3 regions of the Exiguobacterium sp. s46 genome follow, and region 3 is predicted to be linked to each of the others. Evidence: riboswitches for the same ligand, from Rfam matches in the RefSeq annotation. Region 3 holds a riboswitch; each other region holds the start of a gene.
The links. A riboswitch is a leader RNA that binds a small molecule or an ion and turns the genes downstream of it on or off. The one in region 3 is predicted to bind lysine.

Region 1 (3,264 bases), on a different contig from region 3:
GTTATCGTGAATCGGATGCGGATAATTGACGGGCTCTTCTCCGCGTGCTCCACGTGCCAGATCCTCGATTCCTTTTTGACCAGAACCGGATACGGCCTGATACGTCGTATAGTTGACACGCTCGAATCCCAGTGACTGGAGCGGTGCTAAGGCGACGACGGATTGAATCGTCGAACAGTTCGGATTTGCGATCAAGCGGTCCGTCACTTGAATCGCTTGTGGATTGACTTCTGGCACGACAAGCGGAATCGTCTCCTGCATCCGGAAAGCACTTGAATTATCAACGACGAGTGTTCCGTTTTCAGCTAGTAACGGGGCATATTGTTCACTGATCGTTCCGCCCGCCGCGAACAACGCGACGTCAATCTCGTCTTCCGTGATACTTGGTGTCAGTGCTTGGATCGTAATGGCTTCTTCCTTGAACTGTACCGTGTTCCCTGCTGAACGAGCAGAAGCGTAAGCGGACAGGCGGCTGACCGGGAAGTCCAGTTCGGCTAGTACTTGTAACATTTTTTGACCGACGGCGCCGGTTGCTCCAATGACTGCTACATGATACATCCTGTTTTCCTCCTTATAACTCGAACGCGTTTGCAATCGCTGCAACCGTCCGTTCAATATCTGCTTGTGCAATCGTGTATGAGATGCTGATTTCTGAAGTCGTAACTTGATAGAACGGAATGTTCTCCGCTCGGAAGATTGCGAACAACTTCGAAGCGACACCTGTTGCATCCCGCATCCCGATGCCGACGACAGATAACTTCGCGTGCTGATTGTGGCGGTCGACCTTGACTGTCGTGAAGCGATCCATGATGTCTTTCAATGCTTCATCGAGGAACTCTTCCTCATCGAGTGGACATGAGAACGATAAGAAGATGTCACTGTCGAACGTCGTTTGACTGATCATGTCGATGTTGACGTGGCGATTGGATAACAGTTCGAAGATATCGGCTACTGCTGCGTTCGTTTGCGGTACGTGTTTGATTGATACCGTCAAGACGTTCTTCGTCACACTGACACTCGTCACCGCTTTTTGTTCCATTGTTTCCGTCGCTTCCATGATCCATGTTCCCCTTTTCGATTCAAGTGTTTTCCCGACGAAGATGTGTACGCCGTATTTTTTTCCTAGTTCGACACTTCGCATTTCCATGACCTTCGACCCGAGGGCGCTCATTTCCATCATCTCATCATACGAGATATGTGGAATCGGTTGAGCGGCGGCGTGGATTCGTGGATCAGCTGTATAGACACCGTCGACATCGGTATAGATTTCGCACCGTTTATCAAGGACTGCCGCAAGGGCAACTGCCGTTGTATCCGACCCACCCCGTCCAAGCGTCGTGACATCACCGAGTTCGTTGACACCTTGGAATCCGGCGACGATGACGACATCGTACGTTTCGAGTTTTTGTCGTAACAGATCTCCATCGATCTGTTTGATCTTACTTTTCGTATGCACGCCCATCGTGCTGATTCCTGCTTGAGCGCCTGTTTGCGATAACGCTTTGACACCGAGCGAGTTGAGGGCGATGCTGAGTAATGAAATCGTCTGTTCTTCTCCGATGGCAAGCAGTCGATCGAGTTCTCTTCGCTCGGGGCGATCCGTGATGGCTTGCGCCTGAGCGATCAAAGAATCTGTCATTTTGCCCATCGCCGAAACGACGACGACGAGTTTTTCACCTTCGGCTGCGCGACTCTTCAAATAATTCGCAATAGACTGAATCTGTTCGACAGTCGCAACCGAGCTTCCACCAAATTTAAGTACAGTTGTCACAATCCTATCTCCTTTGTCCCGATACAGAAAAAAAACGACGGGCCGGTAGGAGCGTTCCTACGGCCCGTCGTTATCACGATCGGACAAACGAAGACAAAGTCATTCGTTCTTTTACGTAAGATAGCGCTCCGAAACATCGGTTTCGGCAGTACAACGGATCTTAACCGTTGTACCAGCAAACAAGAAGAAGCATCTTCTCGTTCACTTCGGCGGACTTCCCCTTTCACATCATTCGGCATGCTTGCCTTCAAGAATGATGCTACTCATGTCATCCGCGCCTCTATCTGTCGGTTGTTAGTTACAGTTATAGCAGACATCTTTTGTTAAATCCAGTCATTTGACTGTTTTTTTTCAAAATTCGTCAATTCGCAAGATGCTGTTTCGCGAGTTCGAGTTGCTCCGACACGGCAGCAAACCCTGTTCCGCCGTAGCTAGTCCGGCGTGCTACTGCTTGAACCGGATCGAGGAGCGGATAGACGTCTTCCTTGATATCAGGATGGAACGTTTGATACGTCTCGAGGTTCAAATCCTTCAGGAAACAACCGTTCTGCACACAGTAAAGGACGGCTTTGCCGACGACTTCATGCGCTTCCCGGAACGGTATGCCTTTCGTTACAAGGTAGTCGGCGAGTTCCGTTGCATTCGAGAAGTCTTGCATTGTCGCCTTCTTGAGCGCTTCGGTCTTAAACGTCGCAGATTCAATCATTCCGGTGAAGATTTGAACGGATTGGAGAACGGTATCTGCTGTATCGAAGACCCCTTCCTTATCCTCTTGCATGTCTTTGTTGTAAGCGAGTGGTAATGCCTTCATCGTCGTCAAGAAGCCCATCAGATTGCCGTAGACGCGCCCCGTTTTCCCACGAATCAATTCAGCGAAATCAGGATTTTTCTTCTGTGGCATCATGCTCGACCCTGTCGAGAAAGCATCAGACAACTCGATGAAGCCAAATTCTTGCGATGCCCAGATGATGATTTCTTCACAAAAACGCGAGAGATGCATCATGACGGTCGAGGCGATCCCGAGGTATTCGATGACGAAATCGCGGTCGGAGACAGCGTCGAGACTGTTCGGATAGATTGACTCAAAACCGAGCAACTCGGCAGAACGGAAACGATCGATTGGGAATGTCGTCCCTGCGAGCGCGCCTGCCCCGAGCGGTGATTTCCGGATCCGCTTTTGATTATCCGTCAACCGTTCGACATCACGTTCGAACATCCAGAAATAAGCGAGCAAGTGATGCGCAAGCGAGATCGGTTGTGCCCGTTGCAAATGCGTATAACCTGGCATGACCGTCTCGATATGTTGCTCAGCTTGTTCCGTGATAACCGATTGGAGCTCGCGTAATGCCGTCGTCAACGCTTCAACATGTTGTTCCATCCATAGATGTAAATCCGTTGCGACCTGGTCATTTCGGCTCCGTGCCGTATGCAGTTTTCCTGCAACCGGACCAATCTGTTCCGTCAATAGACGCTCGAGATTCATGTGAATGTCT
Region 2 (3,264 bases), on a different contig from region 3:
ATCAGATGTAGTCATGCGTCTCCCCCCTATTCTTTATTCATATTTTCTATTTTTGAATATGTATTCATTGATTCCTTTTTTATACTTTTTCAAAACTATATTTTAGAAAACGTTTTCATTTAAGAGAATAAAAAACCACCTTCATTCTAGAAGGTGGTTCACATATTATGATTGACGTGGATGTTCCGGGAAGTCCATCTCGTCATAACGAACGATTGACGTCCGGTTTTTGAATTTATGTCCTAACCAGAAGGCAAGGAATAATGGAATACCAACATACGTTGCGGCAATTCCGACCCAATCAATTTGATCTGCGAGGAATGCGGCATAGTTTTGACCGATGATGACAAGGAAACAAAGACCGAATGCGAACAGCGGACCGAATGGGAACGCTGGTGCAACATATGGTAAGTCTTTCAACGAGTGACCTTGTGCAAGGAACCCTTTACGGAAACGATAGTGACTGATCGCGATCCCGAGCCATGCGATGAATCCAGTCATCCCCGAAGCATTGAGTAACCACAAGTAGACTTGTCCACCAAACATCGACGTCAAGAAACAGAGTGCACCGATTGCTCCTGTTGCGAGCAAGGCGTTACGCGGTACACCGTTTTTCGATACTTTCGCGAACAACTTTGGTGCATCCCCTTGGCGAGCAAGCGTATAAAGCATCCGAGTCGAAGCATACATACCTGAGTTGCCGGCAGATAGAACAGACGTCAAGATAACGGCGTTCATGAGTGCTGCTGAGAAGGCAAGACCCGCTTTTTCAAAGACGAGCGTAAACGGACTAACCGCTACGTCCGTAATGTCATTGGAAACCAAGTTCGGACTCGTATACGGAATGAGCATTCCGATGACGAAAATCGCGAAGACGTAGAAAAGCAAGATGCGCCAGAAGACTTGTTTGACTGCTTTTGGAACATTCTTTTTCGGATCTTCCGATTCACCCGCGGCAATCCCGACCAGTTCTGTACCTTGGAAACTGAATCCGGCAACGAGAATGATACCGATGACGGCAGGAATCCCACCGACGAACGGTGCATCGCCAAGAGCAAAGTTTTTAAAGCCAACCGGTGGCTCTGATGTAAAGATACCGAAAATCATCGCAACACCGACGACTAAGAAAACGATGACGGTAATGACTTTAATCATCGCGAACCAATACTCGGCTTCCCCAAATCCTTTAACAGAGAAGTAGTTCAAGCCAATCATGAGTAAGAGGAACAAGGCACTGAAGTAAAACCCAGGAACGTCCGGGAACCAGTACGTCATGACGATTTGTGCTGCGACTAGCTCGACTGCGATCGTAACTGCCCAGTTGTACCAGTAGTTCCAGCCGAGGGCAAAGCCGAATGATGGATCGACGAATTTCGTTCCATATGTCGAGAAGGATCCAGCGACTGGCATATACGCTGCCATTTCACCAAGACTTGTCATGAGGAAATAGACCATCAGACCAACGATTGCGTATGATAGGAGCGCCCCACCTGGTCCTGCTGCTGCGACGGAAGCACCGGACGCAATGAAGAGTCCTGTTCCGATTGCCCCACCGATGGCGATCATCGACATATGACGGGCTTGTAATCCACGTTTTAATCCTTCTGCTGTCGAATCTGTTGTTTGTTTCACATCTAGATTGTTCATTTCGTTCGCTTCTCTCTTTAATAAATTTTTTGAGAGGACACTTTTTGAATGAAAAAACAAAAAGCGCCCTCATCTTCCAGATGGAAGATGAGAACGCAACATAATAAAATGGATGCGCCTCATTCTACCGTCGTGAAAGATAGCTCTCCACAAGTAGGTGATACCCGACTTGTGACAGTATTAGACCTATTTGATCTAATCCCAATCGATCATCTTCAAAGCGATGATTGATTTCGGCAATTCTTCCTTTCAGGCCACCTCATCTGTCGCTTGACGACATCCGTAACCGTACTCTTAAGAACTGCAACCTCCATCCCACTGGTTGAGTGAGAACTGAATTAAGTTAGTTATTACTACGCCATATTACACAAATCGCCACGGAATTGTCAATTGCCTTTTTCGAATATCGGGTAGTCGATGGTAAAAATCCGATATGTTTAGTACACTAAATGGTAGAAGTCCACTGAGAGAAAGGATGCTGCTTGCATGCCACAGGAACGTGATTTGCTAACTTATCGACTCGAAGAACAAATGCGTGTCATTCTTCGTACCCTGCGACGTGAACTTAACCGGCTATTTGAAGGAACCGCGACTCGGAGTGAATTTTTCATCTTACGAAGCCTTTCTGAAAATGGTCCTCAGCGCCCGACGCTTCTTGCGGAACAATTTGAGCTCGCGACGAGTCAAGTCACTGCTTTGACGGATAAGCTGTATAAACAAGGATATGTCACACGGACACGTTCAACGGAAGATCGTCGTTCAATCGTCCTCGCATTGACGGAGGACGGAGAACGTGCATTTCGGGATCTCGAAATCGTCCGGAAAAACTATTTACAAGATCGCTTCGGCACATTGACGGAAGAAGAGCTCGAAACGATGATTCGTGTCTTTGATAAAATTTTACAGACGATGGATGAGGATACTCTTACTTCATCTTCTTAAAAACGGTAGATTTTCTACCGTTTTTTCTATTTTTGTCTAAAGATTTCCCTCTGTCTAACCGTTATCTACTTGAGTATACTGGAAGTATATATATGGAAATCTGTTAGCTGGGGGAGTTGGGAGGATTTGTTGTCCATCATGAATCAATTCATCATTAACTTTTGTCTACTGTTTACAACGATTACTCTCTTGTTCTTACCGTTTCGGAATCGACCGCGTATTTCATTGAACTCCAAATGGAGCATTCGACTTATACTCGGAGCAGTCTCTGGTCTGATTGCGGTTTTATTGATGTTCAATGGGATCCAAATCGATGTCGCCCGTGTGGATTTACGTATCGTTCCCGTCGCGATCGCCATGCTGTTCGGTGGTTTCCCAAGCGCCATCGTTGCTGGTGCAATGATCATCGGGACACGTTACTTTTTAACACCAGTTGATCAAATGGAAGGCTTTTATTTATCGACACTGATCATCGTCTTGTTCATCACGACGATCGGGATCATTCGTCGATTCGTCCATGTCTCGATGCGTCATTTTCAGCTTATGGTGTTGGTCGGTATTCTCTATTCGTTACCCGCCATCTACGTCCTGACGCACAGCTGGTCGACATTCTTTAAAATCTCGATTGCGTACGTCTTCTTTAATTTATTAGCTGGCTTTGTCGCTTTTCGATTG
Region 3 (3,264 bases):
TCTTGAATTGAATCCGTCACACGCAGTGTTCGAGTCTCTTGAAACGGCGTATCAAAACGATCGTTCAAAATTCGAGCGCTATACCAAACTGATGTATCAACAAGCATTACTTGTCGAAGGGCTTCCACTTGAGGATCCGGTAGCGTTCGCGAATGATGTGTGTTTATTGATGGTGTGAAACGAATAGATATAAAAAAGGCATTGGATGCGCGCATCCAATGCCTTTTTCATAAAGTGTTTCATCAATCCGTTTGTAAATCCGAAGCGGTTTCGCCTTTTTTCGAGAGAACGTTCAAGACGACGACGAAGAGTACGAATGTGACAAGAGCTCCGATGAAACCGAATACCGAAGACTCCGTGAAACCGATGACTAAATAACCGACTGCCGCAGTGACGGCACCGACTAGCGCATACGGTAACTGTGTCGTAACGTGATCGATATGATGGGATCCAGCCCCTGTCGAACTTAAGATTGTCGTATCGGAAATCGGTGAACAATGGTCACCGAAGACAGATCCAGCAAGAACAGCAGCAAGTGTCGGTAACAAGAGTGAGGCATCGACAGCCATGACGAGATCCGCACCGATTGGCAACATGATCCCGAATGTACCCCAACTTGTTCCTGTCGAGAATGCCATCAAGCCGGCAATCAAGAATAACAAGAACGGCAAGTACGACGCAGAAATCGAGTTGCTAACGAAGCTCGCGAGATAATCACCGGTTTTCATATCACCGATGACAGCAATGATCGTCCAAGCGAATAACAGAATCACGACTGCTGGCCACATCGAACGCATACCAGCAACGATGCTTGCACGGTAATCGCGGCCCGGAATTTTTCGTCCGATCAGCATCAGGAAAGCGACGATTAAACTGATGACGACACCTGCGACGAGTGAACGTGTGACGTCTGTTGCCTCAAATGCTCCAATTAAAGTAAACGGGCGATTGTCGGCTGCAAGTGCCTGAGCACCTGTCCCGAGTAACGCACTGATTGTAGCAATGACAAGAACGACGATCGGAACGACGAGATCCCGGACTTTTCCGTTCGTATGTTCGTTGACCTCTTTTGCCATCCCCATCGGTGTTCCTTTTGACGCATCAAAAAGTTCACCATTCGCGGCACGGCGTTCATGCTGTTTCATCGGTCCGACAGAAACGCCAGAATAAGCGATGTAAAGTGTTAAAAGTAACGCGAAAATCGCATAGAAGTTCATTGGAACGATCATCATGAAAGCACTAAACGCTGAGTAATCCGTAATCGAGTGCGTCGTTAAGATACCGGCGATGATGGAGATGATGAATGCGCCCCAACTCGAAAGCGGACTGATGACACAAACAGGCGCAGCTGTTGAGTCAATCAAATAGGCAAGCTTTGCACGTGAGACACCACGGCGATCCGTTAACGGACGACTGACGTTGCCGACAGCGAGACTGTTGAAGTAATCATCGATGAAAATCAAGATACCGAGTCCGAAGGCAACTAAGCGTGCACCACGCGCTGTCTTGACGTGAGTAGAAGCCCATTCACCGAAGGCACGAGCGCCACCTGATGTCTGAATGAGCGTGGAAAGGACGCCGAGCAATAACAAGAAGACAAGCAATAAGACGTTCCACTCGTTCAAGGCACCGTCTGCCCAAAAGAGGCTGAAGATGTTCTTGCCGAGATAGGTTACCGTATCGATCGGGTTAAAACGGTGAAGTAACAGGGCACCGACGAGAATACCGACACCTAACGAAAGAACGACCTTTCGGGTAAAGATGGCTAATAAGATAGCTAGTAAAGCAGGTACAAGGGCAATGATGGAATCTGAATAGTTGACCATGAAAAATATCCTCCTCTTTAATAAATGGCTTAAAGATGAGACCCCGCGGCACAAAAAAAGCAAGGGCACCGGCAACAAAGCCGACACCCTCGCTGGATGCGTCTTTCTTAGCCGAATTGGAGCGCTCCATACAATTGTTATGTATGGCAATCGATCGGGTGTTTCCCGAATCGACCAACGACGATATGCTCGACACATACTGTCATTTCGGCGATGTCACCTTTCCTGTAGTCGTCTTCGTTGTCATCCTCGGACCAAGTACTGATTGAAATCGCGCCTCTACCTCATCGATAGAATAGTCATATTCTGTTCTTATGGACACTTTATCATGTATTTCAGAAGCGATTCAACCATATATTCTGATAATTTAAGATAAAGTTGTTTATTCAGCAAAATGTTGAATGAGCTGTTTCATCAAATAGGCTTGGTTTTCCTCGAATTGTTTTTTTCGATGACCGTTCGCGCCAGATGGGTGGGGGAATCCGGAAAGAAGCTGATGCTGTTCGATTCGTCCATCATGAATCAATCCACGGACTTGCGTCTCGACGACCCGACCGAGTGGAATTAATAACACTGGTTTTTGTAACTGATTGATCTCAGCGACGAAGTGTTCTTCCGCGTAGTGCCTTAATAAAGGGCTACGATTGATCTTCGGTTGATGACCCGAGTAATTCTTTTCGCGATAAAAGACGGGTTGCTTTAACAGTGACGTTGGATGCAATAATTTCTGATGTTGATGAAATAAGCTAGCCGTCGTCTCGATTCCGAGCAATGCTGGAAGTTCAAGTGTATCGAGCATCTGGACGAGGTTACGTCGCATCGTTCCGGCAAAGCTTGCTGTATATTTGACGAGGCGTGCCGTCTCTTCTAATGAAACACCATGATGGAGGGCATCCGTCGCTTCTTCGAAAGCGATTCGCATCTGTTCAAAACCTGGTGTGATCCCGATGATGACGACTTTTGCTTCAGTATTGACATATTCGCCAATCGGAGAGTAATAGACGGTCAGCTCGTTCTCCTGTTGCAATAAAAAATCGTCCGTCCATAATTCATCACGTCGTAACGTACGATCGTCAGGTAAGCTACGAATGGCTTGTTCAAATATAGTTAATGAATTCATGAAGGACCCTCTCTCTCTGTAATGGCACTATGATAACAAATAATACCATTTGAGACAATTCGACCCTTTCACTATTTTTATACAGGTATCTAAAAAAGGACTCGAGACGAGTCCTTTTCGTGCATCATGCGCGTTCTTTGACCGAAGCGACTTCATATGTCAGAATCTCGCTGCCGAGCATTGGCGATTCTCCTGCCTCACTACTCGCAGGTCGACTATGTGACGCTTTGAAATCGTCACTTTCCCGCCACGCTTGAAAACTCTTCATATCTTCCCAGTACATGTTGACGTTCATTTCATCGTGTTCTTCGATGTTTT

Region 1: it holds a riboswitch for lysine, as region 3 does, so the genes downstream of both, KNQ08_RS14770 (aspartate kinase) here and KNQ08_RS13610 (Na+/H+ antiporter NhaC family protein) in region 3, are expected to answer to the same signal.
Region 2: it holds a riboswitch for lysine, as region 3 does, so the genes downstream of both, KNQ08_RS11930 (amino acid permease) here and KNQ08_RS13610 (Na+/H+ antiporter NhaC family protein) in region 3, are expected to answer to the same signal.

What each region holds. Positions count from the first base shown of each region.
Region 1 is NZ_JACSMY010000004.1:44,361-47,624, reverse strand. It holds gene KNQ08_RS14775 (aspartate-semialdehyde dehydrogenase) at 1-558, opposite strand, end outside; gene KNQ08_RS14770 (aspartate kinase) at 572-1,771, opposite strand; lysine riboswitch at 1,885-2,062, opposite strand; gene argH (argininosuccinate lyase) at 2,133-3,264, opposite strand, start outside.
Region 2 is NZ_JACSMY010000002.1:62,632-65,895, reverse strand. It holds gene KNQ08_RS11935 (solute:sodium symporter family transporter) at 1-15, opposite strand, end outside; gene KNQ08_RS11930 (amino acid permease) at 166-1,647, opposite strand; lysine riboswitch at 1,780-1,968, opposite strand; gene KNQ08_RS11925 (MarR family winged helix-turn-helix transcriptional regulator) at 2,134-2,589, shown strand; gene KNQ08_RS11920 (diguanylate cyclase) at 2,728-3,264, shown strand, end outside.
Region 3 is NZ_JACSMY010000003.1:80,245-83,508, forward strand. It holds gene htpG (molecular chaperone HtpG) at 1-178, shown strand, start outside; gene KNQ08_RS13610 (Na+/H+ antiporter NhaC family protein) at 243-1,826, opposite strand; lysine riboswitch at 1,938-2,116, opposite strand; gene KNQ08_RS13615 (uracil-DNA glycosylase family protein) at 2,209-2,946, opposite strand; gene KNQ08_RS13620 (heme oxygenase) at 3,071-3,264, opposite strand, start outside.